Linked DNA regions of Duganella zoogloeoides. Each later gene encodes a partner of the first gene's protein in a complex. Links are inferred from orthologs where the notes say so. Each region holds a gene or a part of one and is shown on either strand. Other genes may lie near its edges.

Region 1 (14,695 bases):
GCTGTGGCACGCGCTCGTCTGTATCCTTCTATGCTGGGCCTGGCCCTCATGGAGCGCAACACCAGGTCCCGGCAAGTGGAGCGCGCAACAAACCTGGGCTGCCGACACTGCCAACGGCGGCAACCTCACCGGCTTCTTCTACTGGCCAGCAAGCGAACCCAAGATCGGTGGCAAGCGCGCACTGGTGCTGGTCCTGCACGGCTGCAAACAAACCGCTGCCGGCGACGTCATCAACGGAACCGATGGCGGCTACAACTGGGCTGCCATGGGCGACCAGTATGGCGCCGTGATCCTGGCGCCTAACGCGACCGGCAATGTGTACTACAACCATTGCTGGGACTATGCGAACACCAGCCACAGCCGTACTAGCGGCGGCCACGACAAGGTGCTGCTCGACCTGGTGGACCGCTTCGTCAAGGATCCGCAGTACGCGATCGATCCGAACCAGGTGTACGTGACCGGCCTGTCGTCGGGCGGTGGCCAGACCATGGTGATGGGTTGCCTGGCGCCGGACGTGTTTGCCGGCATGGGCATCAACGCCGGTCCCACACCGGGCACCACCACGCTGCAGATCGGCAGCGTCCCCAGCGGCTACACGTCCGACACTGCGGCATCGCGCTGCAAGGCGATGGCCGGCAGTGCCGCCAGCAAGTTCAGCACGCAGATCGCCGGCGCCATCTGGGGCACGTTCGACTACACGGTCGGCCAGGCCTACGGACCGCTTGCCACCGAGGCGATGCGCAAGATCTACGGCGGCTCGTTTACGCCAGCGCCAGCGGAAACCGTTGCTGGTGGCGGCACCAACATCCCCTACCGCGACAGCAACGGCAAGGTGCGTACCCACGAAATCACGGTGGCCGGCATGGGCCACTCGTGGCCGGCCGGCAAAGGCGGGCAGAACGTCAACTTCGTGGACAATACCAAGGTCAACTACCCGGCGTTCGTGATGGATTTCTGGTACAAGAACAACCTGCGCGTCGGTGAAAGTACCGGACCGGAAATGACAGCGTGCTCGGCTGCCGCCATCAGCACCACCAGCGCCAGCGTCAGCGGCGCGGCCACCGGCAACGTCAGCAACTACACGGTCGTGCTGAGCGGCCCCACTGCCGTCAACGACAGCACAGCGGGCAGCGGCGCCAACTTCAACAAGACCTACAACCTGGCTGCCGGCAACTACAGCGGCACCGTGACCGCCACCGACACCGCCAACCGCACGTCGGCTGCCTGCAATATCACGCAGTTCTCGGTCGGTAGCGAGCCGGCGCTAACGCCCCCCACCGGCATCGCCGCCGGCGCCGTCACCGACACCACCGTGGCGCTGACCTGGAACGCTGCCGGCGCCGCCACCGGCTACAACGTGTACGTGAATGGCTCGCGCGTGACGTCGTCACCGGTCGCCGGCACCAGCTACACCGTCGGCGCCCTCACTGCCAACACCAGCTATACCATCACGGTGACGTCGGTAGGCAACGGCGGCGAAAGCGCGCAGTCGGCGCCGTTGACGGTCACCACCAGCGCCGGCAACGGCGGCTGGACCTGCACCACGGTCACCGCCAGCAACTACGCCCACGTGCAGGCAGGCCGCGCCACCAACAAGTTCGGCCTGGCCTACGCCAACGGTTCGAACGACCTGATGGGGCTGTCGAGCCTGTTCTTCCGCAGCACCCTGGCGCAGACTGCCGAGGCATACTACAAGGTGGGGATTTGCCCATAAGCCAGGGTTGCTCGGGTAATCCTTGACCGCTCCTGTCGCGCCAGCAAGTGCGACAGGGGCGGTATCACGCAATGGGACCAGGATGGCAACCCGGCGCCCTGCCGTCCGACGCGGGCATGAGCGTGTGTCCTACGGCTGAACTTGCTATCGAATGAAATAATCAAGCCTCATTCAATGCAACAAGAGGAGCTGACATGAACACCAAGACTACCGCCAAAGTGACCGCCCTGATCGCCACCCTGTGCATGACCGCCAGCGTCTTTGCGCAAAATTCGGCGCTGACGCCGAACCAGCTGAGTCCGCAGGAAGCCGCGCCGATCAGCACCACCTCGCTGCAAGCCGCGTCCACCACCGGTGAACTGCACCCGACCCTGCCGAGCCACGCGGCCACCCAGACCGATCCGCAACAACGCTACCAGACCCGCCAGGACGCCAAAATGGCCAGCGCCCAGTACACCAAGGATGTGAACTGCGTTGACGCTGCCGTCGCCACGCCGCCAGCACAAACCGCTGCCCACGCAGGCAAGCACGACAATCGCCTGGCAAAAGCCGATTGCGCCCTTCCGAATGTCCGTCCAATGGTGCGCTAAACCGCGGCATCCCGGTCTTGCAAAGCCGCCCCGGGCAACCGGCGCGGCTTTTTGCATTCAGGCGCCAATGATCGCAGCGCCGGTAATCAAATTCGCCCCGGGACGCTGTGGCGCGGTAAAATAGCCATTGCTAATCCACTCATACGGACGATATGAAACTCTCTAAACAACATTCGATGTACGAATCCGACCACACGCTGTTCATCAAAGAGTTGAAAGCGAAGAATCCGGCGATCGAAGCTGGTCAGCAACAGGGCCGCGCCCTGCTGTGGGACCGTCCGCCGATCTCGCTCGACGAGCAGGAGCGCCAGCTGAAGTCGGCCGTCAAGCAGCAAGCCTACGTCTACCAGAACAAGCTCTGATCGCTTCAAGGCGGCAGGCATGTTGCCAGAATCAGCAGCGGAACCAGCACCGGCCACGGCGGCTGAGGCAGGCACAGCGGCCCTAACGGCCGATGTGTCCGGTTTTGCGCGCCTGTACGGCGAACCTCTGCTCACGCTGCCCAATGACCTGTACATTCCGCCCGATGCGCTCGAGGTATTTCTCGATGCATTCGAAGGCCCGCTGGACTTGCTGTTGTACCTGATTCGCAAGCAGAATTTCAATATCCTCGACATACCGATGGCGCAGCTCACGCTGCAATACCTGAAGTACGTGGACCAGATCCGCAAGTCCAACCTGGAACTGGCGGCCGAGTACCTGCTGATGGCGGCCATGCTGATCGAAATCAAGTCGCGCATGCTGCTACCGCAGCGACAGACCGACCTCGACATCGAAGCGGACGATCCGCGCGCGGAACTGGTGCGGCGCCTGCTCGACTACGAGCAGATCAAGCTGGCCGCCTACGATCTCAATACGCTGCCGCAGCTCGACCGCGACTTCGTGCGCACCCAGATTCATATCGAGCAAAGCCTGGTGACCGTGCTGCCCGACGTGGCGCCACTGGATTTGCAGCAAGCCTGGCTCGACGTGATGAAGCGCGCGCGGCTCACGCAACACCACAAGATCAGCCGCGAAGAACTGTCCGTGCGCGAGCACATGACGGGCATCCTGCGCCGGCTGCAATCGACCCGCTTTGTCGAGTTCGCGGACCTGTTCGACGTGGCCGGCGGCGTGCCGGTCGTGGTGGTCAACTTCGTCGCCCTGCTCGAGCTGGCCAAGGAGACGCTGATCGAGATCACCCAGGCCGAACCGTTCGCACCGATCTATGTCCGGCTGGCGTATGCGCCGGCCTGAATTGTTTACCGAAATGACCCATGAAAATCATCACCACCATTGAAGAATTGCGCGACCAGCTCAGCGGTCAACTGCGTACCGCCTTTGTTCCCACCATGGGCAATCTGCACGAGGGCCACCTGTCCCTGATGCGCCTGGCGCGCAAGCATGGCGATCCAGTGGTCGCGTCCATCTTCGTCAACCGCCTGCAGTTCGGCCCCAACGAAGACTTCGACAAGTATCCGCGCACTTTCCAGGCCGACGTGGAAAAACTGGAGAAGGAAGGCGTCTATGTGCTGTTCGCGCCGACCGAAAAGGATTTGTACCCGGAGCCACAGGAATTCCGCGTCAATCCACCGGCCGACCTGGGCAATACGCTCGAAGGCGAGTTCCGCCCCGGCTTCTTCACCGGCGTCACCACCATCGTGCTGAAACTGTTCTCGTGCGTGCAGCCCAAGGTGGCCGTGTTCGGCAAGAAGGATTACCAGCAGCTGATGATGGTGCGTAATATGAGCCGCCAGTTCGCGCTGCCGACCGAGATCATCGGCGCCGAAACCTATCGCGCCGAAGACGGCCTGGCGCTGTCGTCGCGCAATATGTATTTGTCGGAAAACGAGCGGGCCGAGGCGCCGGCGCTGTACCAGACGCTGAACTTCGTGGCCGAAGAAATTCGCGCCGGCCACCTGGACGTATTCCAGGTCGAGCACAAGGCGATGGAAAACCTGGCGCAGCGCGGCTGGCAGCCCGATTATGTGTCGATCCGCAAACGCATCGATTTGCAGCCGCCGTCGGCGGGCGACCTGGCGCAAGGCGCGCCGCTGGTGGTGCTGGCGGCAGCCAAGCTGGGCACTACCCGACTGATCGACAACCTGGAAATTTAATCCTGCAGATGGCGGTCTCAGACCGCCATCTGCTGCGCCCATGCCAGCGCCTGCAAATGGGCCTGGTTGATTTCCTCCGGGTGCAGCTTGAGCGCGATCGCCAGCGCTGCCACCAGGTCCGAGTTCAGCTCGCACGCCTCGGCCAGCGCCAGGTACGGCCCGTAGCGCCCGCTGCGGGTCAGCAACGCTTCCACTACCCCCTCGGGCAGCTGGATGGTCTCCAGCACTTCCGCCATCGTCATCCCCAGCAAGCGGTCCAGCAGCGAGAACATGCCTGCCACGAAGACCTGTTCGGCCTCGCTCTTGCCCAGCGTGTCGCGCGCCAGCAGTTCGGCCAGGCGGCCGCGCACCACGGCGGTTTCCAGCAGCACCGGCGAGTAACCGGTGGTACTGGCCGTTGCCAGCAATAACGTCAACCAGCGATGCAGCGGCGAATAGCCGAGCAAGGTCAGGGCCTGGCGCATCGACTGCACCTCGCGCCCGGCGCCGAAGCCGGCTGAATTGATAAACCGCAGCAGCTTGTACGACAGCGTGGGGTCGCGCTTGAGTGCAGCTTCAATCTGGGCCAGGTCGGCGTTTTCTTTGACCATCTGCATCAGTTGCAGGATGATGGCCTGGGCCGGATTGAGGCCCCGTGCGGTGTTGCCCGGACGCGGTGTCAGGTGCAGCTTGCCGACAAAGGCATTCAGGCCCAGTGCGGCGCAGGCGTCGAAGTCGGCCCAGTTGCTGACCGGGCGCGCCACCATGGTCAGTCCCGACTGCTTGAGCGCCGCATACGCGCGCGCCTGGGTGGCCACGTTGGCGCCACTGAAGCGTACTTCCACGAACGAGGCCAGCGAGGCCAGGCGCAGTCCGGCCGGGGCGCGGGCAAAGTTGCGCAGCAAGATGCCCACGCCACCGGCGCGCAGCGCGTGCACGGCTTGCAAGGTATCGGGATTGGCCAGCGTGGCGGCGGGCAAGGAGAGCACCGTGCGCGCGGGCGGCATGCGATGCAGCGCATCGGCCGAGAGCATCTCGGGCACGGCTTCGAGGAACAGGATTTTATCGAGCAGGAGCCAGGTCTCGCCGTCTTCGCCACCGATCACGTGGCTGGCGACAAAGTTCAGCAGGGACTCGAGGGCAACGACCGGCGCAGCAGAAACGCCGCTGGCCTGCACAGGCTGCTTCCAGGTCAACTCATACCCGACCACCCGCTGCTGCGGGTCGAGCAACGGCTCGCGAACCAGGAAATGAGTGTGGTGCATGGCCGTCCGTGGGCAGGCTGTCGAGCGTAGCCGGGCCAGGCCCGACCACTAAGGTATTACGCGCCCAGCTTTTCGAAAATCTTGTTCAGCTTTTCGTCCAGGGTGGCGGCGGTGAACGGCTTGACCACGTAACCATTGGCGCCAGCTTGCGCGGCAGCGATGATGTTTTCCTTCTTGGCTTCGGCAGTCACCATCAGTACCGGCAGCTTGGCCAGTGCGGGGTCGGCACGAATGTTTTGCAACATCGTCAGGCCGTCCATGTTTGGCATGTTCCAGTCCGAGACGACGAAGTCGAACGACTCGGCGCGCAGCTTGGCCAGCGCCATGACGCCGTCTTCCGCCTCATCGACATTGGCATAACCCAGTTCTTTTAACAGATTTCGGACGATGCGACGCATCGTCGAAAAATCGTCAACAACTAAAAATTTCATCTTTGGATCAGCCATGAATTACTCCGTTGTTTCTTTACGCGGTTGTTAATATTGCCTACAAACTCCAAGCAAGTTGTAGGATAGCATTTTCGTTGCTCCAAGGCGAACAAAGTCGCAGTAAAACGTCACTGCAACCACAATTACGCCTTTTACACCCGCAATGCGCGCATGCCGTGCTGCGCCAGGTAACCCAGCACCATGCCGGGCAGCGCCGTCAGGGCGCCTACCTCGTGCGCAGCGCCGATCGCGATCGCTTCGCGCGGCATGCCGAACACCACGCAACTGGCCTCGTCCTGGGCGAAATTATACGCTCCGGCATTCTTCATCTCCAGCATGCCGGCTGCGCCATCCTTGCCCATGCCGGTCAGGATCACGCCCACCGCGTTTTTGCCGGCCGCCTGCGCTGCCGAGCGGAACAAGACGTCCACCGACGGCCGGTGGCGATTGACCGGCTCGGCCTGGTCGATCCTGGTCATGTAGTTGGCGCCACTGCGGGTCAGGTACAGGTGCGAGTGGCCGGGCGCAATGTAGGCGTGGCCGGGCAGCACGCGTTCGTTGCCCTGCGCTTCCTGCACCGAGATCTTGCACAGCGAGTCGAGCCGCTTGGCGAACGAGCGGGTAAAGCCTTCGGGCATGTGCTGGGTGATCAGGATGCCGGGGCAGTCCGACGGCATCTGCATCAGGAATTCACGGATTGCCTCGGTGCCGCCGGTGGAAGCGCCGACGATAATCAGCTTTTCCGACGACAACAGCGGATTGCGCAGCGCCGACAACGGCGTGCTGCCCTGTGCAGCGGCGCCCGGTTGCGGCAAGGTGCGGGCGCGCACGCGGGCCTTGGCGGCAGCGCGGATCTTGTCGGAGATGAGGTCGGTGTATTCGCGCATGCCAGCCTGGATCGAGATTTTCGGCTTGGTGACGAAATCGACCGCGCCCAGTTCCAGCGCGCGCATGGTGATCTCGGAGCCGCGCTCGGTCAGCGACGACACCATCACGACTGGCATCGGCCGCAGGCGCATCAGCTTTTCCAGGAAGTCGAGGCCGTCCATTTTCGGCATCTCGACGTCGAGCGTGAGCACGTCCGGGTTGTGCTGCTTGATCAATTCGCGCGCGACCAGCGGATCGGGTGCCGTCGCCACCACCTCCATGTCGGGTTGACTATTGATGATCTCGCTCATGACACTGCGGATCAGCGCGGAGTCATCGACGATGAGAACTTTGATCTTCATACGGTTGCTTTCTACACATTAAAACAAATCGATTTCGCCACCCACCGGCGCTTTCTTCAGGCGGCTCGCGTATTCCACTTCGCGCTTGACCAGCGTATCGTTATGGGTCTGCATCAGTTTTTTCACCAGCACCTTGCCGGTGCGCGGGAAGAAATACACCTTGCGCGGGTGGATGTCGTTCAGGTCCTCGGCCACCACGCGGATGCGCTCGGTCTTGAGGAAGCTGAGCACGAACGCCGCATTGCGCTCGCCCACGTTGATGGCCGTAAAGCCTTTCAGCACGGCGCCGCCGCCGAACACTTTCGCTTCCAGGTTTTCGCGCTTGGCGCCGGCCTTGAGCAAATCGTTGATCAGGATTTCCATCGCGTACGTACCGTAGCGCGCCGAGGCCGACACCGGGCTGCCGTCGCCGCCGCCATCGGGCAGCATGAAGTGGTTCATGCCGCCAAGACCGGTGGTACGGTCGCGGATGCAGGCCGACACGCACGAGCCCAGCACGGTCACGATCAGCATGTCCTTGTTGGTGAAATAGTATTCTCCCGGCAGGATCTTGGCCGCTTCGCAGTCGAAGGTGCGGTCGTAGTACAGATTCGTGGCAAATTGTTCGAGGTCCATGGCAGCTCTCTAGGGTCGGGCCGGCGCCTTGGCGGCGGTCCGGTGTTTGTCGTCGAGCTCGTACACCGTCTTGCCGCGCAGCTTGAGCGCGTCGGAGACGTACAGGAAATTCTCGGAGTGGCCGGCGAACAGCAGCGCATCGGGCTTCATCAGGGGCACGAAGCGCGAGAGGATCTTGCGCTGGGTGTCCTTGTCAAAATAAATCATCACGTTGCGGCAGAAGATCACGTCGAACTGGCCGCTCACCGGCCAGCTGTCGGCCAGCAGGTTCAAAGGCTTGAAGGTGATCATGTTGCGCAATTCCTGGCGCACGCGGGCCTGCCCTTCGCGCTCGCCCTTGCCCTTCAAGAAAAAGCGCCGGCTGCGTTCCGGGCTCATCTTGTCGAGCCGGTCCATCGTGTAGACGCCGTTGGCGGCGTGGGCCAGCACATTGGTGTCGATGTCGGTGGCGATGATGTGGCAGTTGGGCGTGAGCGTATTGAACGCTTCGCACACGGTCATGGCGATCGAATACGGCTCCTCGCCGGTGGACGCGGCCGAGCACCAGATGTTCAACGTCTCGCGCTTGCCCTTGACGTGATCGGCCAGCAGCGGGAAGTGGTGCGCCTCGCGGAAGAACGACGTCAGGTTGGTGGTGAGCGCATTGGTGAACGCTTCCCACTCCTCGCCCAGGCGGCCCGCTTCGAGGTCGTCCAGGTAACGGGCGAACGAGGCGATGCCGGTGGCGCGCAAACGGCGGGCCAGGCGGCTGTACACCATTTCCTGCTTGCTGTCGGCCAGCGAAATACCGGCGCGTTTATAAATGAGGCCGCGCACACGCTCGAAGTCCCGGGCATTGAAATCGAACTCTTTAACGGTGTCTTTACTGTGCGGCATGGTGTGTCCTTGATGTTGCATTGATGCTAGCTTTAAAACTCTTCCCACTCGTCAGCCTGGGGCTTGGCGATGGGTTTCGGTGTGCTTTTTGGTGCGGCCTTGGGGGCCGCTTCCTCCGCCGCAGGCCTGGCGGCCGGCTTGGGGGCAGCAGCGCCAGCCAGGCGGGCCGCCGGTTTGGCAGCCGGCTTGCTGGCAGCGGCAACCGGGACGGCGCGCGGTGCAGCAGCCGGAGCGTAGGCGGCACGGCGGCCACCATTATCAGCGAGCTTGAAGATGCTGACGGCGCGCGCCAGGATCTCGGCCTGCTCCTGCATGCTCTCGGCGGCAGCGGCCGCCTCTTCCACCAGCGCGGCATTTTGCTGGGTCATCTCGTCCATCTGGGTGATGGCCTGGTTGACTTCCTCGATGCCGTGGCTTTGTTCCTGGGTGGCGGCGGTGATCTCTCCCATGATGTCGGCCACTTGCCGGATCGACGTCACCACCAGCTCCATGGTCTGCCCCGCTTCATCGACGAGGCGGCTGCCGGCATCGACCTTGTCCACCGAGTCACTGATCAGTTCCTTGATCTCGCGCGCGGCGCCAGCGGAGCGCTGCGCCAGGTTGCGCACTTCGGACGCCACCACTGCAAAGCCGCGGCCCTGTTCGCCGGCACGGGCAGCTTCCACGGCGGCATTCAAGGCCAGGATGTTGGTCTGGAAGGCGATGCCGTCGATCACGCCGATGATGTCCACGATGCGGCTCGAGCTTTCCTTGATCGAGCCCATGGTGGAGACCACTTGCGAGACGACGTTGCCGCCCTTTTCCGCCACCGACGATGCCGAGACCGCCAGCTGGTTGGCCTGGCGCGCGTTGTCGGCGTTCTGCTTGACGGTCGAAGTCAGCTCTTCCATCGACGACGCGGTTTCTTCGAGCGAGCTCGCCTGCGTCTCGGTACGGGCCGACAGGTCGGCATTGCCGGCGGCAATTTCATGCGCGGCAGTCGTAATCAGTTCGGAACCGGCGCGCACCTCGCCCACCGTGGTGGCCAGGCTGTGGTTCATGTCGTGCAGTGCTTGCAGCAGTTCGCTGGTTTCGTCGCGGCCCACGACCACCACTTCCGAGCTCAGTTCCCCGGAAGCGACACGCTGCGCCACCACCACCGCGCCGGCCAGCGGCACCGTGATCGAGCGGGTGATCACCACCGCGCACACCACGCCCAGGGCGACGGCCACGGCGCCCAGGCCGAACAGCAGGTACATCAGCGAGCGCACGGCGCCTTCCGAACTGCCGATCACGTCGTTCGAGCTGGCCAGTTGCAGGTTGACCAGCTTGTTGATCTGGCCCAGCGTCTGCTGGTTCAGCGGGTCGATGCGGCCCGACAGGATCTTGGCCGCGCCTTCGGTGTTGAATGCCAGGATTTGCGCCAGCGCTTCCTTGAAGGCGCTATCGGTTTGGCCGTCGAGCTTGCTGATCTCGGCCAGCACGGCCTGCTCTTCGCTGGACAAGCCCAGCGCTTTCAGGTCGTTCAGTGCTTTCTCGTACAGCGCGCGCTGGTCCTTGACCTTTTGCTCTTCCTTCTGCATCAGGCTGACGTCCGATTGCAGGCCGATATTGCGCATGGCGATGCCGGTCTCGAGCATCGCGCTTTTCATGGTGCTCGCTTGCAAGCTCTTGGCGCTGGCGACGGTGAGGCCGTCTTCCAGGCGTTTGCTGTTGTTGTAGTTCAGGTAGTTGGTCAGCAAGACCATGGCCACCAGGATGGCCAAAATGCCCCCAAAGCCGATACGCAGGCGCGTACCGATCGTTACATCGCGTAAATTCATCTCTGTTCCCCCGTGTGCTGCGTTGGTTTGCGCCACCGGAGACGTCCACGCGGTGGTGATAAGTATTCTTCTGGCGCGCCCTCTGTGGGGAGCGCCGCGGGCAGGGACGCGTACCGCTTTGGGGCTGGGTTTAGGCCGCCACTTGTTCCATCAAGCCCATGTCGGGGCTCAACATCAATTTGTCGATATTTACCAAAATCAGCATGCGCTCGTCGATGGTGCCGAGACCGATCATGTAGTCGGAGCTGAACGCCGTGCCCATCTCGGGCGCCGGCTTGACTTGCTCCGGCGTCAGGGTGGTCACGTCGGACACCGAATCAACCACCATGCCGACGATGCGGCCGTTGATGTTCAAAATGATCACCACGGTGAACTGGTCGTAGATCGGCTCGCCCAGGTTGAACTTGATGCGCATGTCCACCACCGGGATGATGATGCCGCGCAGGTTGATCACGCCCTTGATGAACTCGGGCGCGTTGGCGATGCGGGTGACCGCCTCGTAGCCACGGATTTCCTGCACTTTCAGAATGTCGATACCGTATTCTTCGGTACCCAGCTTGAACGCCAGGTATTCGTGGCCGGCGATCTCGTTGGCGCCTGTGGTCAATGCGTCGGACATGGTAATTCCTCTCTACGAAAAAATCTGTTCGTCGGCCAGCTGGCGCGACGAGCGTATCAGGGCGGCAACGTCGAGAATCAGGGAGACGCCGCCGTCGCCCAAAATGGTGGCGCCGGAAATGCCGGCCACCTTGCGGTAATTCGATTCCAGGTTCTTGACCACCACCTGCTGCTGGCCCACCAGGTCGTCGATGAACAGCCCGGCCTTGCGGCCCTCGGTCTCGATGATGACCACGATGCCCTCGCTGGGGTTGGTAAAGCGCGGCACGATATCGAACATCTGGTACAGCGGCACCAGCGGCAGATACTCGCCGCGCACCTTGATCACGCGGCCCTTGCCGCTGATTTCCTTGACATCTTCCGGCGTCGGCTGCAGAGATTCGATCACAAAGCCCAGCGGCAGGATGTACACCTCCTCGCCCACCTTGATCGACATGCCGTCCAAAATCGCCAGCGTCAGCGGCAGCGAAATCGAGATCGTGGTACCGAATCCCTTGGCCGAACGGATATCGACCACGCCGCCCATGGCGGTGATGTTGCGTTTGACTACGTCCATGCCCACGCCGCGTCCCGACACATCGGTGACGGTTTCGGCGGTGGAAAAACCGGGCGCGAAGATCAGCTGCCACACCTCGGCATCGCTCATGCTGTCGCTCACGGCCAAGCCGTTTTGCGCGGCCTTGGCCAGGATTTTTTCACGGTTCAAGCCGCCACCGTCGTCAGACACTTCAATGATGATGTTGCCGCCCTGGTGCGACGCCGACAGGAACAGCCGGCCCGCATCGCTCTTGCCGGCGGCGCGGCGCACGTCCGGCATTTCGATGCCGTGATCGATCGAGTTGCGCACCAGGTGCGTCAGCGGATCGACGATCCGTTCGATCAAGCCTTTATCGAGTTCGGTGGCGGCGCCGTTGGTGATGAAATCGACTTTCTTGCCGAGCTTGGCGGCCAGGTCGCGCACCATGCGCGGGAAGCGCGAGAACACGAAGTCCATCGGCATCATGCGGATCGACATCACCGCTTCCTGCAAATCGCGGGTATTGCGGGTCAGCTGGCTGACACTGTTGAGCAGGCGCTCGTGCTTCATCGGGTCGAGCGTATCGACGCGCTGCTCGATCATGGCCTGCGTGATCACCAGTTCGCCCACCAGGTTGATCAGCTGGTCCACTTTTTCGATCGACACACGGATCGACGACGATTCCGCGCCCGGACCGTGGGCCGCCTTTTCTTTTTCCTTCTCTTCCTTCTTCGCGGCCTTTTTCTCGTCCTCGAGCACCTGCGCCGGGTCGCTGACGATGCCGGCAGCGGCGCGGATCTGTTCCAGTGGCTGGAAGAAACCGTAGCCGCGCGCGTCGTCGCTGGCAGCCTGGGCATTGGCGCGAATTTCTTCGAGCGGCTGGAAGAAGCCGTAGCCTTCGCCGGCACTGCCGCCGCCGACAGCGGTTGCGCTGTCCGGGTGCAGCGGCACGGCGTCGAAGAAGCCGTAGCCGAGCTCGCTCTCGACCTTGTTGCGGGCCGCGTCTTCCAGCTGCTGCTGGGCGGCGTCGAGCGCCGGCAACTCGGTGACGGTCATGTCTTCGGGGTTGAGCACGAACGAGCAGATGGCGATGATATCGTCGAGGCTCTCGTGGGTGGTCACCACCATGGCGTTGCGGTCCTTGTCGAGCGGCGTGATGGAGACGTGCCCCATCAAACCGAGCTCGGCGCCGAGCGCGGTCACCTCGCGGTGGTCCATTACCGGCAACTCCAGGCGGTAGCGGCGGCCGCCGCTGTGATCGACCACCTTGACCTCGGCGCTGCCGAACGACGGCACGACCACGTGGGCCAGCGCCGCCACCGGCACGTTTTCCGTCAGTGAATGCAGCACCATGCGGATGTTGCCGACCGCGTCCTGGTCCACTTCGCTGCCGTGGCGATGGCCGTCCAGCTGCATCTTGAGGATGTCCTTGGCGGCCAGGAAGGCATCGACGTGTTCGGACGTGAGCGCCATTTCGCCCTTGCGGATACGGTCGAGCAGGGTCTCCAGGATGTGCGTCACTTCCGTCATGTCGGTCACGCCGAACGTGGAGGCGCCGCCCTTGACCGAGTGGGCGGTGCGGAAGATGGCGTTGAGATCCTCGGCGTCGGGGGCATCGATATCGACGGCCAGCAACAACCTTTCCATTTGTGCCAGCAGTTCCTCGGCCTCATCGAAAAAGACCTGGAAAAACTGGCTTATATCGATGGTCATGGTGATACTCCGTAAAGTTCGCTCAGCATCATTGCATGCGCCCGATCAGCCGATGACTTTCTTCACCACCTCGTTGAGCCGCTGCGGATCGAACGGCTTGACCAGCCAGCCATTGGCGCCGGCAGCGCGGCCCTTGTTTTTCATTTCGTCCGACGACTCCGTGGTCAGCATCAGGATCGGGGTCTTGGCGTAGCTGGGCAGCTGGCGCAGCATCTTGATCAGTTCCAGGCCGTCCATGCGCGGCATATTCTGGTCGGTCAACACCATGTCGACCTGTTGCAGCTTGGCTTTTTCCAGGCCGTCCATGCCGTCCACGGCTTCGACCACGTCGTAGCCGGCCGCCTTCAGGCTGAAGGCCACCATCTGGCGCTGGGAACTGGAATCATCAACTGCAAGTATTGTCTTGGCCATCTTGGTTCTCACTGTGTGTTGCCGGAGCTCCGGCTTGTTGCTATCGTATCGGCGGTGTTCCGGGCCGGGGGCCCTTAGAACAGTTCGATGTCGCCGCTCTCCATGTGTTGCTGGTGTACGGCCTTGCGCAGCACGCTGCGCAATTCCAGGCTCTGGATGGCCAGCGCCATGCTCACCTTGCCGAGCAATTCGACGATCTGTTCGTTATCGCTCTCGGGCACCATCTCGGCGCCATGTTCGCCCAGCGTGCCGAGAAACTCGCGCAGGCCGGTCACCCGTTTCAGGGTACGGTCGATCAACTGGCTGGTCATGTCCTGGAATTGCAGGCTGACCACGGCCGCGTTCACGTAACCGCCCACCTGGCTGGGCAGCGCTTCCAGCTGGGTGCGCTGCTCGGCCGTGATGTCGGCGCCGTCGAGCAGCTTCTGGATGGTGGGCTGTTCACCCGCCACCGCCTGGTGGATGGCCATGAAGTTGAAGGAGAGCTTGTCGATCGCTTCCTCCAGCAGCAGCCGGGTCTGGATCAGGTCGGTCTCGACCTCGGTCAGATGCTTGCGCCCGTGGTCGGACACGCCCGACATCAGGCGTTTGACATGCGACCCCAGGATTTTTTTTCTCGTCATATAAGTCTCGTGATTACTGCTTGCTGCGTTGTCGCTACGTTGGCGTTACTTTGGCGTTACTTGCGCACCGGCGGCCCCGAAGGCGGCGCTGCCGGCGCCTCCTCGACCGTGCCCTCCTCCGCGCCCACCTCGATCTGGCGGCCACCATCGCGGATCACGCTTTCCTCGGTGCGCTTGTTCATCACCAGGATACTGATGCGGCGGTTGATCGGGTTGAAC
Region 2 (15,755 bases), 580 kb from region 1 along the record:
TAATTGGCCGTGACGCCGCTGCTGTGTTTAAATAGTATGGTGCAATGCAATAAATGAAAGGCTTTACGGATGATGTATTTTTGGCACCTCTTGAGCATGATCGGCAGCCTGGCCGTTACCGGCCCCATTGGCGCGGCCATCGCGATTTACCTGGTCGCAGGCAAGCAATGGCGACTGACATTCGCGTGGGCCATGTTGTTTGGCATTGGCATGGCGCTGGTGGTGATCACCAAGATGATGTTCATGGGATGGGGATTGGGCGTCGAATCCGTCGAGTTTGCCGGCTTCAGCGGCCATGCCATGCGCGCGGCAGCCGTGTACCCGGTGGCCGGCTACCTGGTGCTGCGGTCGAGCGGCCCGTATGCCCGCTACGTGGGCGCCGCCGTCGGCGTGATCCTGGCCGTGCTCATTTCGATCTCGCGCGTACCGACCCTGGCGCATTCGGTCTCCGAAGTGGTGACCGGCGCGATACTCGGCCTGGCGGTCGCCGGCGCCTTCATCTATTTTGCCAGCCGCGAACACCGCTGGGCGCTGAGCCGCATGCTGGCCGTGCTGTGCCTGCCCATCGTGCTGGTGGCCCCGAACGTGGAGCCGATTCCGGCGGAAGACTGGATCACCCAGGTGGCGCTCAAGCTGTCGGGCCGCGATCACCCCTACACCCGCGAGATGTGGCGCCATAATGACTCCAGCGTCGCGCACTAGGCGCGGCCGCCGCCGCACGCTTGCAGTGCTGGTTTTTGGCCTTGGTCGATAAGCTAAATGGTATTATTGCGAACCTATACAGCCAAATTCCCCTGAATCCAACGTGCGTCTCTCTTCCATTAAATTGTCGGGATTTAAGTCTTTCGTTGATCCCACCAATTTCCAGGTGCCGGGGCAACTGGTTGGCGTGGTGGGGCCCAACGGCTGCGGCAAGTCCAATATCATCGACGCCGTGCGCTGGGTGCTGGGCGAATCGAAGGCGTCCGAGCTGCGCGGCGAGTCGATGCAGGACGTGATTTTCAACGGTTCCACCCACCGCAAGCCGGCCGGCCGCTCGTCGGTGGAACTGGTGTTCGACAATGCCGACGGCAAGGCTGCAGGGCAGTGGGGCCAGTACGCCGAAATCGCCGTCAAGCGCACCCTCACGCGCGACGGCACCTCCACCTATTACATCAACGGCCAGCCGGTGCGCCGGCGCGATATCCAGGATATTTTCCTCGGCACCGGCCTCGGCCCGCGCGCCTACGCCATCATCGGCCAGGGCATGATCAGCCGCATCATCGAGTCGCGCCCGGAAGAGCTGCGGGTGTTCCTGGAAGAGGCGGCCGGCGTCTCGAAATACAAGGAACGCCGCCGCGAAACCGAAAACCGCCTGCACGACACCCGCGAAAACCTGCTGCGTGTCGAAGACATCCTGCGCGAACTGAATAGCAACCTCGAAAAGCTCGAAGGCCAGGCGGCGGTCGCCACCCGTTTCCACCAGTTGCAGGCGGACCAGGAAGAGAAGCAGAAGCTGCTCTGGCTGCTGCGCAAAGTCGAGGCGGAAAACGAGCAAAAGCGCGTGTTCCGCGAGATGGAACAGGCCCAGAACGACCTCGAGGAACAAACCGCCAAGCTGCGCAACGTCGAGCTGTCGCTGGAACACCTGCGCCAGTCGCACTTTGCCGCCGGCGACCGCCTGCACACGGCGCAGGGCGCGCTATACCAGACCAATGCCGAAATCGGCAGTTTGGAGGCGCAGATCAAGTTCGTGATCGAATCGCGCAGCCGCCTGCAATCGCAACTGGCCACGCTTACCGCCCAGCGCGACCAGTGGCAGCAGCAAGCGCTTGATTACGGCGGCCAGATCGAGGAAGCGGAATACACGCTCGAAGAACTGGGCGCAAAAGTGGAAGAAGCGCAGATGCGCGCCGAGCAGAAGGCCGAATCGCTGCCGCTGCTCGAACAAGCCTGGCGCGCGGCGCAAGAGAAAAGCACCGAATCGCGCGCCCGCATCATGCAGGCGCAGCAGCAGCTGGAACTGGAATCGGCGCACCAGCGCAATGCCAGCAATATTCTCAATAGCCTGGCCGTGCGGCGCGAGCGCCTGCAACAGGAAAAGCACGGCCTGAGCCTGCCCGACAGCGCGCATTTGTCCAACCTGCGCGAGCAGCAGGAAGAGCAGCAGTACCAGCTCGAGGAACAGGCCGGATTGCTCGAAGAACTGACGGCGCAGCAGCCGGCGCTGGAGCAGGAGCGCCGCGACGCCCAGCAGCAGGTGAACGCCGAGACGGCGGCCAATGCCCAGCTCGAAGCGCGCCTGAACGCGCTGCGGCAAATGCAGGAGCGCGTGCAGACCGAAGGTAAAGTCACGCCGTGGCTGCAAAAGCACGAACTCGACACCTTGCCGCGCCTGTGGCAAAAGCTGCACATCGAAGCCGGCTGGGAAACCGCGCTCGAAGCCGTTCTGCGCGAACGCACGTCGGCGCTGCAACTGTCCAATATCGAATGGGCCAAAGCGTTTTTTGCCGATGCGCCGCCTGCCAAGCTTGCCCTGTATGCGCCGTCGAGCAGCGCACCGCTGGCACCGGCCGATACTTCCGGTTTGACCCCGTTCATCGACCTGCTGAAACTCAATGACCCCGGCCTGCGCGGCCTGCTGCAGGACTGGCTGCACAATGTGTACCAGGCGCAGGACGCGGCCACCGCGTTTGCCGAGCGTGCGCGCCTGCCGGCCGGCGGCAGTTTCGTCACGCCGCAGGGCCACGTGATCAGTGCGGCCAGCGTGCGGTTTTACGCGGCCGATTCCGAACAGGACGGCATGCTGGGCCGCCAGCAGGACATCGAAAACCTCACGCGCCAGCTGCGTGCCCAGCAAATGCTGGCCGACGAAGCGCGCGCCCGCGCCGTGCGCGCCGAGGCGGCGCTGAGCGGCCACACGCGCGCGCTGGGCGACGCCCGCATCAAGCTGCAAAGCTTGCAGCAGTCGGTGCACAAGCTGCAAATCGACGTCGTCAAACTGTCCGAGATCGAAGCGCGCTTCAACCAGCGCAGCACGCAAATCGCGGCGGACCTGGCCGAGATCGTGGCGCAGGAAGAAGAGCAAACCCAGATCAAGCTCGAATCGGAAGAAAAATTCGAGCAGCTCGACATGGAACTGGGCGATCTGCAAGGCGAACACGAAGACGGCCAGACCGTGTTCCTGGAACAGGAACAGCGCCTGGCCGATGCCCGCGACGCCGCCCGCGACCTCGAACGCGCCGCCCAGGAGATCGTGTTTGCCGAAAAAACCCACCGCAACAAGATCGAGGAACTGCGCCGGGCAATCGCCACCGCCAGCGCCCAGGTGGTACAGGTGACCGGCAGCATGGAGGCCGGCCACCTGGAGCTGGCCAATCTCGATTCCGGCGCCGCCAACGACGGCTTGCAGGACTTGCTCGATCGCCGCACCGACCAGGAAAAAGCGCTGTCCGACGCCCGCCATGAACTCGACCAGGTGGCGCAGCAGATGCGCGCGTTCGAGGAAGGGCGCATGTCCACCGAGCGCGCATTGCAACCGCAGCGCGACAAGATCACCGAGCTGCAACTGAAGGAACAGGCCGCGCGCCTGAACCAGGAGCAGTTCGCCGCCCAGCTGGCCGAGGCGCAGGCGGATGAAGCGGCGCTGGCCGAAAAACTCCATCCCGAGATGAAGGCGTCGTACCTGCAAGGGGAAGTCACGCGCCTGACCAATGCCATTGCTCTGCTCGGTGCGGTGAACCTGGCCGCGCTCGACGAGCTGGCCACGGCGTCGGAGCGCAAGAATTTTCTTGATGCGCAAAATGCTGATTTGATGGAAGCGATCGCCACGCTGGAAGACGCAATTACCCGGATCGACAAGGAAACCCGCGACCTGCTGCAAGATACGTTCGACCGCGTGAACGGGCATTTTTCCGAGTTGTTCCCCATCCTGTTCGGCGGCGGCCAGGCCAAACTGATCATGACCGGCGACGAGATTCTCGACTCCGGCGTGCAAGTCATGGCGCAGCCGCCGGGCAAAAAGAACGCCACCATCCACCTGCTGTCCGGTGGTGAAAAAGCGCTGACGGCAACTGCGCTGGTGTTCTCCATGTTCCGCTTGAATCCCGCGCCATTTTGCCTGCTCGACGAGGTCGATGCGCCGCTGGACGACGCCAATACCGAGCGCTTCTGCCGCATGGTCAAGCGCATGTCGGAACATACCCAATTCCTCTTCATCTCGCACAACAAGATTGCGATGGAGATGGCCAATCAACTAATCGGTGTGACGATGCAGGAGCAGGGCGTGTCGCGCATCGTGGCGGTGGACATGCAGTCCGCCGCCAATTTTGCAACTGAGGTACAAGCAGCATGACAGATCTCCAACTGAGTTTGATCGGGCTCGCGGGCGTGTTCGTCGCCGGCGTCTTCACCTATAACAAGATCCAGGAATACAAGGCCAAGAAAAGCGTGGAACGCGCGTTCGGCACCGACCACGACGACGTGCTCATGCGTGATCCCAATGCGCCCGATGCCGCGGCCGCTCCCTCTTACGCGCAGAATCCGGTACCGGCGGCGCCGCCGACGCCGGCCACCGTGCGCGCCGCCAGCAGCCCGGTTGCCGGCCCCGCCGTGCGCCAGGAACCCAGCTTCTCGCTCGATGAACCGGCGCCCGATGCACCGGGCGTTGCCGGCGCCGAAGCCACGGCGTCCGCCGCAGCGCTGGGCGCGGTATTGAGCCCGGTCAGTCCGGCACTGCCACCGATCCCCGAATTCACCACCGATCCGGTGGCGCCCGGCGCGCCGGAGCCGGACGTGGACGAACTGGCCGCCCGCGCCAACGCCGCAGCGGCGGCTGCCGCCGAGCAGGCCACCGCGCTGGTCGATCCGCTGATTGACTGCCTGCTGCCGCTGGCGCTGGAAGCCCCGCTGCGCGGCGACAAGCTGCTGCCGGTACTGCAAACGCTGCGCATGGTCGGCAACAAGCCGCTGCACTATATCGGCCTGGCTGTCTCCGGCGACTGGGAACCGATCGCTTACGGCGGCGTGTACACCAGGCTGCAGGGCGGCATCCAGCTGGCCAGCCGCAGCACCGCGCTCAACGAACTCGAATACTCGGAACTGGTCACGCGCCTGCGCGCCATGTCCGACGAAATCGGCGCCGAGCCGGAAGTGCCGGACATGATCGAAGTGATGGCCGAAGCGCGCAACCTGCATCGTTTTGTCGCCAGCCACGACGCCCAGCTGGGCGTGAACCTGCACAGCAATGGCGCACCATGGGCGATTTCCACCCTGATCGGCGCGCTGGAAAAGCAGGGCTTCGATTTGCGCCCGGACGGCCGCTACGTGATGCCCGACGGCGACGGCGGCTTCCTGTTCTCGCTGTCCACCAATGTCACGCTGGCCGAAGAAACCACGTCGCGCCTGACCTTGCTGCTCGACGTGCCATGCGTGGCGCCCGCGCGCGACGGCTTCGGCGCCATGATCGCCTGCGCCAAGTCGCTGATGGGCCGCCTCGATGCGACCATCGTGGACGACTACAACCAGCCGCTGTCCGATGCCGCCCTGGCCGAAATCGCCAAGCAGGTGCAGGACTTCTACACTGAAATGAACGACGCCGACATCCCGGCCGGTTCCACCCGCGCCATGCGCCTGTTTAGCTGAACCGAGTACCTGCAATGACTGAAGTAGATTACCAAGCCCGCATCGCAGCGCTGAGCGCGGAACTGAACCGCCACCTGCACGCCTACCACGTGCAGGACGCGCCGACCATCCCGGATGCGGAATACGACAAGCTGTTCCTCGAGCTGCAGCAGCTCGAACTCGATCACCCGGAACTGGTGCAGCCCGACTCGCCCACCCGGCGCGTGGGCGCGGCGCCGCTGCCGCAGTTCGACCAGGTGACGCACTCGGTGCCGATGCTGTCGCTCAATAACGGCTTCACCGACGACGATATCGAGAACTTCGACCGCCGCGTGCGCGACGGCCTCGATACGTCGGCTGCCGTCGAATACGCGGCCGAGGTCAAGTACGACGGCCTGGCCATCAACCTGCGCTACGTGAATGGCCTGCTGGAGCAGGCGGCCACGCGCGGCGATGGATACACCGGTGAAGACGTCACCGCCAACATCCGCACCATCAGCGTGATCCCGCTGCGTCTTGATACAGACAACCCGCCGGCGGTGCTGGATGTGCGCGGGGAAGTGCTGATGTTCAAGGGCGACTTTGCAGCATTGAACGCGCGCCAGCGCGAAGCAGGCCAGAAGGAATTCGTCAACCCGCGCAACGCGGCCGCCGGCAGCCTGCGCCAGCTCGATTCGCGCATCACGCGCCAGCGCAAGCTGCGCTTCTTCGCCTACGGCATCGGCCTGCTCGAGGGCGCCGACATGCCGGCATCGCACAGCGCGCTGCTCGAGTGGTACCAGGCCATGGGCCTGCCGGTGGCAAAAGAGGCGGCCGTGGTGCGCGGCTACGACGGCTTGATGGAGTACTACCAGACCATCGGCGCCGCCCGTCCGGCCATGCCGTACGAGATCGACGGCGTGGTCTACAAGGCCAACCGGCTGGAAGACCAGCGCACGCTCGGTTTCGTTTCGCGCGCGCCGCGCTTTGCGCTGGCCCATAAATTCCCTGCCGAGGAGGCGCTGACCACGGTGCAGGCCATCGAAGTGCAGGTGGGCCGCACCGGCGCCATCACGCCGGTCGCGCGCCTGGCCTCGGTGTTTGTCGGTGGCGTGAATGTCACCAACGCCACGCTGCACAACGAGGACGAAGTGCGCCGCAAGGACGTGCGCGTGGGCGACACCGTGATCGTGCGCCGCGCCGGCGACGTGATACCGGAGGTGCTGGCGGTGGTGCTGGAGCGCCGCCCGCAGCCGGAGCCGCCCATGTACGTGCTGCCGAAAACCTGCCCGGTCTGCGGCTCGCACGTGGTGCGCGAAGAGGGCGAGGCGATTGCCCGCTGTTCCGGCGGTCTCACGTGCGCGGCCCAGCGCAAGGAAGCGATCCGCCACTTTGCCGGCCGCCGCATGATGGACATCGAAGGCCTGGGCGACCGCTACATCGACAACCTGGTCGAACACGGCAAGGTCAAACGCGTGGCCGACCTGTACGCGCTCACGCTCGACGACCTGCTGGAAATGAAGCGGCTGGCCGATGAGCGCGACGGTACTACTCCCGAGACGGTTGCCAACGGCAAGGTCGCCACCAAGTGGGCGGAAAACCTGCTGGAAGCCATCGAAGCGAGCAAGAACCCGCCGCTGGAAAGGCTGCTGTTCGCGCTCGGCATTCGCCACGTGGGCGAATCGACCGCCAAGACGCTGGCCGAGTGGCTCGGCCGCTTCGACCTGGTGCGCCGGGTACCGGCCGCGCTGCTGCGCGTGCTGCCCGACATCGGCGGCATCGTCGCCATCTCGATCGCCGAGTTCTTTGCCGAGCCGAAGAACCAGGAAGCGATCGACGCCTTGCTCAAGGCAGGCGTCACGCCCAAAGGTGAACACGCCCCGAGCGCCAAGCTGCGCGAAAAACTCGATGCGGTCAAGCTGATGGCCGCGCTGGCGATTCCGAAATTGACGGAACCGCGCAGCAAGCAGCTGGTCGAACAGGAAGTCTCGCTCGACGTGCTGGCGCATCTCACCATCTACAACGTGTTCGGCCTGCCGGCCACGGTGTCCGATGCGCTGCAAGCCTGGATGGACGTTGCCGCCAACCGCCAGCAGGTCAAAGCGCTGGCGGCGTTGCGCGAAGATCTGCTGGCGCAGCTGCCTGCCACGGTGGCCAGCGAAGGGCACCTGACCGGCAAGACGTTCGTGCTGACCGGCACCTTGCCCACCATGGGCCGCGACCAGGCGGCGGAACTGATCGAGGCCGAAGGCGGCAAGGTCTCCGGTTCGGTCTCGAAAAAAACCCACTACCTGGTGGCCGGTGCAGACGCCGGCAGCAAGCTGGCCAAGGCCCAGGAACTGGAAGTGACCATCCTCGACGAAGCAGGCCTGCTGGCGCTGCTGGCGGCAAAATAAAGGAAGCGTGATGGCGGTACGTGAAATTTTGAAGATGGGCGATCCGCGCCTGCTGCGCGTGGCCGAACCGGTCACCGAGTTCGACACGCCGGCCATGCGCCAGCTGATCGAAGACATGTTCGATACCATGATCGCGGCCAACGGCGCCGGCCTGGCCGCGCCGCAGATCGGCGTCAACCTGCAACTGGTGATCTTCGGCTTCAAGGAAAACCTGCGCTACCCGGACGCGCCGCAGGTGCCGGAAACGGTCTTGATCAATCCAGTGCTTACGCCGCTGGACGATGACATGGAAGAGGGCTTCGAAGGCTGCCTGTCGGTACCGGGCCTGCGCGGCAGCGTGCCACGTTACACGCGCCTGCGCTACGAAGGCGTGGACCAGCACCGGCAGCCGATCCGGCGCGAAGTGGACGGCTTCCACGCGCGCGTGGTGCAGCACGAGGTCGATCATTTGCTGGGCATCCTGTACCCGGCGCGGATCAGGGACTTCACCAAGTTCGGCTTCACCTCGGTGATGTTCCCGGACCTCGATCCCAACGACGACGACTGATCAGTCGGGCTTGCCCACCGCTGCCACCGCACCATCCTCCGGCAGCAACACCATCTCCACGTAATTCTTGCGGTCGAGGTAGCGCCGCGCCGCTGCCTTGACATCGTCGGCGGTGACGCCGTTGATGCGCTTGGCGATATTGAGGATTTCGTGCGGATCGAGGCCTTCGAGGACATTGAGGCGCAGGTAGTTCATCCAGTAGCCGTTTTCACGCAGCGCCCGGCGATAGGTCTGCAGCCTGGCCTGCTTGACCTTGTTCAGGTCGTCCGCCTGCGGGCCGTCGGTTTGCAGTTTTTCGATTTCGCCCCATAACGCCGCTTCCACCTTGGTCACCTTGTCCGGCGTGGTCGGCAGCACGATGGTGGCGCCGTAACGGCCGCTCGGGATCTTTTCATACCTGACGCTGGAGCCGCCCGAGTAGATCAGTTTTTGCTGTTCGCGCAGCTCGTCGGTGATGCGCAGGTTCAGCACGTCGTTCAACATGCCCAGCGACCAGGAGTCGGGGTAGGAATAGGTCATGTCGCCGCCGAAATCGACGATCACGGTGCTCTTCTTTTCGAGACCTGCCTTCACTTCGCGCCTTACCACGCCCGGCACCTGGCGGATGCCCGGGTCCTTGTACGCGAGCGACACGTCGCCGACCGGCAGCGTTGCCACGTAGGTGGCCAGCAGCGGCTTGATCGCTTCGATCTCGAAGTCGCCGACAAAAATGAAGGTCATGCCACGGGCGCTGGACAGGCGCGCGCGCAGCAGGTTCTGGCTGCGATCGAGGTTGATCTTCTCGAAGTCTTCGGGCCTGGGTGGCAGTTCGAGCAGCGGATGGTCGCCATACACGGTCCGGGTACGCGCTTCGGCAAAGCGCGCTTCCGGCGAGGCCGAGCGGTTGCGCACGGCTTCGGCGCCGCGCGTGACGAACGAGCGGAACAGGTTCTCGTCGCGGCGCGGGTTGGTGATGGTCAGGTAATTCATTTGCAGCACGGCTTCGAGGTCGCCGCTGCGGCTGTTGCCGCTCAATGTGTCGTTATACGGCCCCAGCGCGGCGTTATAGGCAAGGCCTTTGCCGGCCAGCACGCGCTGCAGGTCGGACGGGCTGTACGAGCCCACGCCCATCGCCTTCTGCACGTCGCTGGCAAAGCGCACGGCGCTCTTTTCCGCATCGCTGTACGCGTAGCGGCCGCCGGGACGCACCGCCAGCATCTGCACCATGTCCTTGCTGAAGTCGGTCGGCTTGAGCAGCGCCTTCACGCCATTCGACAGCGTCAGCGTGGTCACGCCCGTGACCTTGTCTTCGACCTGGGCGGTGATGCTGCCCGGATCGGGCTTGTAGCTCATCAGGTTGGCCGGCAGCGCCTTTTCCTCGAGCTTTGCCACCGGCAGCTTGCTGGCCGTATCAACGCGCGCCAGCAGGTCGGCGCCGGTGGGCGCAGCCTGGCCGGCGGCAACGCTGTTGGTGTGCGCCGTGTACAGCACCAGCTTGGGCGCCGTGGCCGGAATGATGGTCTTGGCGTAGGCGTTGACTTCGTCGAGCGTGATGGTGGGTACCAGGTCGCGCGCATAGCCGGCTTCGATGTCCACGCCCGGCATCGCGCCGCCGGTGCGGAAGTGGCGGATGAACTCGCCCGGGATGGCGGCCGAGTCGCGCGTGGCGCGCGACTTCACGGCAAAGTCGTAGCTGCCCAGCAGATTGCGCTTGGCCACGTCGAGGTCGTACGGTGAAAAGCCGAACTGGCGCGCCCGTGCATTTTCCTGCACCAGCGTGTCGATGGCGGCATTCACGCCGGCCTTGCCCACGGTGGCGCTGGCCGAAAAACTGTACTGGTGCAGGCCGAACGGAATCGGGCTCTCACCGGCGGTGCCGGCAACGAATGGCGGCTCGGCAATCTGCGTCAGGCGGCCCAGGCGCATCGCCATCAACTGGCTGAACATGCGCCGCACCAGCGCGTCGCGCAAGTCGCCGACGGTCTGGCCCGGCTGGCGCCCGAAGGTGGAATAGACCAGCTGCACGTTATTGGCGGGCGCTTCCTGGTCCAGGAAGGCCAGCGCGTCGGGCGCACCAAGCGGCGGCAACTGGTAGGCGATATGCGGACGCGGCTTGGGTGGCATTTTGAGGCCGCTGAAATGGCGCTTGACCATGTTTTCAGCCTCGACCGGGTCGATATCGCCGACAATGATCACGGCCATCAGGTCGGGACGGTACCAGTCGGCATAGAAGCGGCGTACGGCATCGGCCTTGGCGTGCAGGATCGAGTCCTCGGTGCCGATCGGCAGCCGGTCCTGGTAGCGCGAGCCGTTGGCCAGCTTGGGCAGGATGGCGGCCAGGCTGCGCTGTGCATAGCCGCTGCGCAAACGCTTTTCTTCGAGCACGATCTGGCGCTCGTCGTCGATATCCTTGTCGGTCAGCGTCAGGCCGTGGGCCCAGTCTTCCAGCACCGTCATGCCTTGCTCGAGATTTCCCGGTTTATCGGTCGGAATCGGCAGCATGTACATGGTCATGTCGAAGCCGGTGGACGCATTCAGGTCGGGCCCGAAGCGCACGCCGATCGAGCGCAGATAGGCAATCAGTTCGTGCTTCTTGAAATGCGTGCTGCCGTTGAAGGCCATGTGCTCGAGCAGGTGGGCCATGCCGCGCTGGTCGTCGTCCTCCTGCACCGCACCGGCATTGACCACCAGCCGCAGTTCCACGCGCTGGGCCGGCTTGGCGTTCTTCTGGATGTAGTAGGTGAGACCGTTGTCGAGTTTGCCGATCTTGACGTTGGGGTCGAGGGGCAGGCGGTCGGTAAGGACCGGCGCGGCCACCGCCGAGATGGCCAGCAGCAGGCCGGCGAGCAGGGCGGACAAGCGCAAATGTTTGGTCATGCGAATTCCCGTGATTGATTTCTATATCAGACTGTAAGCGAGAAATATCTTTTCGGCAATAAGCTGGTGCTCAACCCCGTGAGCGATCATTGGTATTGACTATTTGCTATCGATCATGCTTAATCACGCTGGTGGATTGCGTGTGAGCAAGTGAGATAAAAAGAAAGGCATGAATTGAAACGAATCGGAATCGGATTGTTGCAGGTGGCGGTCATGGCAGCGGCGGGCAGTATGGCATTGGCCACTGCAGCGGAGGGGCAGGAATATCCGCAACAGGCCGAAATGTTGGCCAGTCTTAAAAAGGAAGTGGCGCGCGCTTTCACCGTGCCCAAGGTACAGCAGCTCGATCCTGAACTGCGCACCGCTGCCGAAAAAATCGGTGCAGACCAGGTAAAACGTATCGAGAACCAGCTGCCAGGCTGGCTGCTGGAAGAAAAACTCGCCCTCAACGATACGACCAGTCAAAAGGCGCGGCTGGCTTATACCGCAGTAGCGGCACGGGTGCTCAACGAACTGGCGTACTGGCATATCGAACCGGGCGACGCGGCCTACGAGCGCGCCACGATCGAGCTGATCAAGACTTCCCCTGCGGCGTGCAAGATCGGCGAGTTGCCGCACACGGCCGACTTTGCCCGCCGGATCGCGCGCATCCAGGTCATGCCGCCAGCGCAGCGTGCAGCCGCGCTGGAAGCCGAAGCCCGCCTGCTGGAGCGCTGGGGCAAGCCGCATGCCGAACCGTTGCCGTGGCCGGAAACGCCAGCGCGGCAGCAGATTGTCGATGCCGTGGCGGGCATCGCCAGCGGCGGCAAGCGGCCGTTGACACCGTTGCCGCCGGTGCTGGCCTGGCTGCTGCTGTCGGAAGGCCGCCCTTATGACGATCTGCCGCCGGAGGTCAACTGCCATGCGCAGCGCTGGTGGCTCATGGAAAGCCTGGCGCAAGGCGTGGCGCCGGCGACTGCCCTCAATGCCTTCCGCTACGGCACCCTGGTCACCGCCACGGTCCGTTTCGGCAGGGCGTTCGACCCGCCGGCCGGCGAGGCGCCCGAAGAGCGGGCCGACGGCAGGCCGGCCTTTCCCGGGCTGGCCAGCCGGTATGGCGTCAGCGGGGTAACCAAGGTGCGCCGCACCTTCGACGCCAGCGGCAAACCGGTGCGCGCCACCGTGTCGGCCCGCGAGATCACCGTGCCCGGCATCCGCGGCATGCGTCCGATTGCTTTCGAAGATACTTTCGACAAGGGGACGCTCAAGGGCGGCCTCAATCCGGCGATGGGCGCGGTAACCGGGATTCCGCTACCGCCGGAGGTCAAGCTGGTATGGGGCATAACGTATGAGCAAGAGGGCACGCCTGCCAAGGCGGCCGGGGAGGCAAGTCAATGAGCACTACATCGAACACGCAACGCCGCGCGGGCCTGGTGCGCGCACTGGCGCTGGCTACTGCGCTGGCCTGGGCCGGGCCTGTCGGCGCCGCCAACGACAAGCCGGCAGTATCTCCGGTCCAGCTGGCCGCCACGGAAGCCTTCTGGACAGGCGATTTTGCCGCGCTCGACAAAATGAACGCGACTTACCGGCAACCGGGCCCGCTGGAGACCAATGGCCGCAACCGGCTCGATTATTTCCGTACCGGGACCAACACCGTGTTCTCCTACGTGGTCAAGAACAGCGAGGCTTACCTGAGCGAACTCGATGCCCTGACCTTGCAGTGGGCCCGCGACAATCCGCAATCGGCTTGCGCCCACATCCTGCATGCGCGGTCGCTGCTGGCGCACGCCCAATCCTATCGCGGCACCAGCTATGTCAAGGACGTCCCGCCCGAAGCCTGGGCCTATTACCAGCGCTACGTGGAGCAGGCTCTCGCCTATGTCAAGCAGCACATGGACCTGGTATCGACCGACAGCTCCGGCCATATGGTGCTGCTCGAGATCGGCCGCGGCCTGTCGTGGGACCAGGCCCGGATGGAGGCGATCGCGGAGGCGGGCATCGCGCGCAATCCCGACGATATCCAGTTGTATTTCATGGTCGCTCTCGGGCTGGTGCCCAAGTGGGGCGGCAACCCGAAGGTGCTCGATACATACATCCGCAAGGTGACCGCCGCCACCAGCGCCAAGTTCGGCACCGGCATGTATGCGCGCCTGTATGCGGACGCCATGGACAACCAGTTCGGCGCGGCGTTGTTCGAGTCGAGCTACGCGGATTGGGACAAGATGAAACAGGGCTACGAGGACATGCTGGCACGCTACCCGGACGGCGCCGCCCGGCGCAACAACTATGCCTACGTGGCCTGCATTGCCAAGGACAGGCCAACCTTGCAGCGCCTGCTGGGCGAAATCGGCACCGGCTTCATCGCGGGCTCCTGGGGAGTGAATCCGCAGCGCGCCTTCGAGACCTGTACCAAGTGGGCGCAGCAGACCTGAGCCTGCCGGGCTAGTTGGCCTGGGCCTTCAATGCATCGAGCTCTGTGATATCGCCGGTCGCCGCGGCGAGCTTGCGCGTTCGGGTGCAGCCGTCGGCGTACAGGTGGCCGCCGGCGCTGGTCGCGTAAATCAGGTAACTGCGTCCCACTTCGTACCGGTACTCGGTCGAGACGATGTAGTCGGTGCCGTCGGCATCCCTGGGTATATTGGTGTGCAGAGTAATCTGCTCGCTTGGCGTGCCTTTCCACCATGTGCCCGTTGCCAGCTTCACCACCTGCATCTTTCGGCCCTTGACTTGCTGGTCCTCGGCCGGAATGTACTCGATTGCGGTGACCTGGGCGGTGAACACAGCACTGCTGTTATGCACCGCCAGTTCAACGATAGTTTGCGCAGTGTCCGATGCAAGACCTGGCCGGACATTACAGGAGGCAGCAACTGACCCGCTTGCCATGGCGATGGCCAGGGCGGTTGCCAGGTTGATCAACGAGGGAATTTTCATGTGTCCTTGTCTCGGCGGAATGCACTGCGGACATCATATACTTTGGATAACCCCGAAAGGAATTTATTTCAGGCACGAAGACTGCCAGCGCGGTCCTTCGCGCCGGCTTTCCCCGTTGGTTCTATTTCGCCGGCGCTGCTTGCCGGACCAGGCTCACGTCACGCACATTTTTCTGCACCGCTACCGAGGAGAACAGGCTGAGCAGATAAGCCATGCCGTAAAAGCCTTTTTCGCTGAGCGCCAGGTTGGCGTTCCACAAGCCGATCAGCAGCAACAGCAAGGCCAGCAGCAGAGACAGCCAGCACAGCCCGAAGTACAGGCCGCTCACCGAGATGCTTTCCGCGCGGTCGCGCACCGATTTTTGCAGCGAGACCGCCGAAAACAGACCATACATCAGGAGCGTCAGGTAATAGCCTTTTTCGTTCAAGGCCATCTCGGCGTTGAACAGGCCGATCAGGTAGGTGGCGGCGCCGGCAACCAGGGCCAGCCAGGAGGCGCCGATAAAGGCAGCGGTTGGCGCGTGGGGGACAGAGGGTTCAGTCATGAGTTTCCTTCCGATGGTGGTGATGGGAATGCCCATTGACCATCACACCAGAAGCAGGCGTTTCCATCTTGACGCTTGGCAAGCTACGATTGATCTGGAATATTTCCCAGCAAATCGCGGGCATCGAGCAGCGCATACACGATGTCAGGGTGCTCGGCCAGGCAGCGCCGTACCGCCGCGGGCAGTATCTCGCGCGTGCGGCGGCACAGGCCGGGCTGGTCGGCCAGCCTGATGGTCAGGCCCCGCACGGTGCGCACGCCGTTGGCGCTGGGGGTAATCGTCAGGCGGATGCCCAGCAGGTCGTACAGGCGCTGCTCGATGCGGCCCAGCGCCTCGTAGTTGTCGATCGCTTCGATGCGCGCGACCAGCGCTTTTTCTTCTTCGCGTGTCAGGCGCAGGATGCGGATGTCGGTGGCCGGGTCGCGCTCCCAGGCGTCCAGCAGCTCGCCGTGGCGGCACTCGCATGCGCCGGGCGGGCATTCCTTGCGGATCGGGAAGGGCAGGGCGGGTGACATGGTCGTCGGCGCACAGGTGGTTAAAAGCCGATTCTAACCCGAGCGCGGGCCGCCCGAACGTGGGCCGCCTGAACGCGCGTAAGGCACGCTACGGCTGCAAACGCCGCTGCAACAGCGCCAGCACGGCCGCCTCTTCGGGCCGCAGCGCATGCACGTCGTCCTGCAACTGCTGCTGCGCGCGTTTGCGCAGCGCGGTTTTCATGGCGCCGCTCAGGTAGGTTTCGATGACGGCCGGGTGCACGTAGCACTTGCGGCAGATGGTCGGCGTATTGCCGAGCTTTTTGGCCACCGATTCGATCGCGGCCACCACGTTCTTCTTGGCCTGCACCTCGGAGTCGAATTTTTCATACTCGAGCAGGGCCACTGCCGCCAGCACGGTGCCGGACCAGGTTCGGAAATCCTTGGCG

The links.
Region 2: the proteins of SR858_RS17165 (region 1) and smc are in contact, whole or in part, in a crystal structure (PDB 3ZGX), measured with the Bacillus subtilis proteins. The link is inferred for Duganella zoogloeoides from one-to-one orthologs.

The regions. Positions count from the first base shown.
Region 1 is NZ_CP140152.1:3,889,943-3,904,637, forward strand. The notes cover bases 1,643-4,612. They hold SR858_RS17165 (segregation and condensation protein A), read left to right. Parts: upstream 1,643-2,685; coding sequence 2,686-3,540; downstream 3,541-4,612. Other genes in these bases: SR858_RS17150 (extracellular catalytic domain type 1 short-chain-length polyhydroxyalkanoate depolymerase), read left to right, coding at 1,643-1,714; SR858_RS17155 (hypothetical protein), read left to right, coding at 1,909-2,304; SR858_RS17160 (DUF3460 family protein), read left to right, coding at 2,457-2,666; panC (pantoate--beta-alanine ligase), read left to right, coding at 3,561-4,400; SR858_RS17175 (EAL and HDOD domain-containing protein), read right to left, coding at 4,418-4,612. Also shown: more of SR858_RS17150, read left to right, coding at 1-1,642; more of SR858_RS17175, read right to left, coding at 4,613-5,644; chemotaxis response regulator CheY, read right to left, coding at 5,701-6,090; SR858_RS17185 (protein-glutamate methylesterase/protein-glutamine glutaminase), read right to left, coding at 6,225-7,301; chemoreceptor glutamine deamidase CheD, read right to left, coding at 7,320-7,916; SR858_RS17195 (CheR family methyltransferase), read right to left, coding at 7,926-8,792; SR858_RS17200 (methyl-accepting chemotaxis protein), read right to left, coding at 8,825-10,594; SR858_RS17205 (chemotaxis protein CheW), read right to left, coding at 10,725-11,213; chemotaxis protein CheA, read right to left, coding at 11,226-13,442; SR858_RS17215 (response regulator), read right to left, coding at 13,488-13,853; SR858_RS17220 (hypothetical protein), read right to left, coding at 13,928-14,476; flagellar motor protein MotB, read right to left, coding at 14,533-14,695. UniProt on the Bacillus subtilis protein: Participates in chromosomal partition during cell division. May act via the formation of a condensin-like complex containing Smc and ScpB that pull DNA away from mid-cell into both cell halves.
Region 2 is NZ_CP140152.1:3,303,811-3,319,565, reverse strand. What follows is about bases 504-4,533. They hold smc (chromosome segregation protein SMC), read left to right. Parts: upstream 504-805; coding sequence 806-4,333; downstream 4,334-4,533. Other genes in these bases: SR858_RS14580 (cell division protein ZipA C-terminal FtsZ-binding domain-containing protein), read left to right, coding at 4,330-4,533; SR858_RS14590 (phosphatase PAP2 family protein), read left to right, coding at 504-702. Also shown: more of SR858_RS14590, read left to right, coding at 70-503; more of SR858_RS14580, read left to right, coding at 4,534-5,622; NAD-dependent DNA ligase LigA, read left to right, coding at 5,637-7,976; def (peptide deformylase), read left to right, coding at 7,987-8,523; SR858_RS14565 (M16 family metallopeptidase), read right to left, coding at 8,524-11,379; SR858_RS14560 (hypothetical protein), read left to right, coding at 11,611-12,756; SR858_RS14555 (DUF4034 domain-containing protein), read left to right, coding at 12,753-13,790; SR858_RS14550 (hypothetical protein), read right to left, coding at 13,801-14,289; inner membrane protein YiaA, read right to left, coding at 14,411-14,833; SR858_RS14540 (hypothetical protein), read right to left, coding at 14,917-15,348; SR858_RS14535 (DNA topoisomerase IB), read right to left, coding at 15,437-15,755. UniProt on the Bacillus subtilis protein: Required for chromosome condensation and partitioning.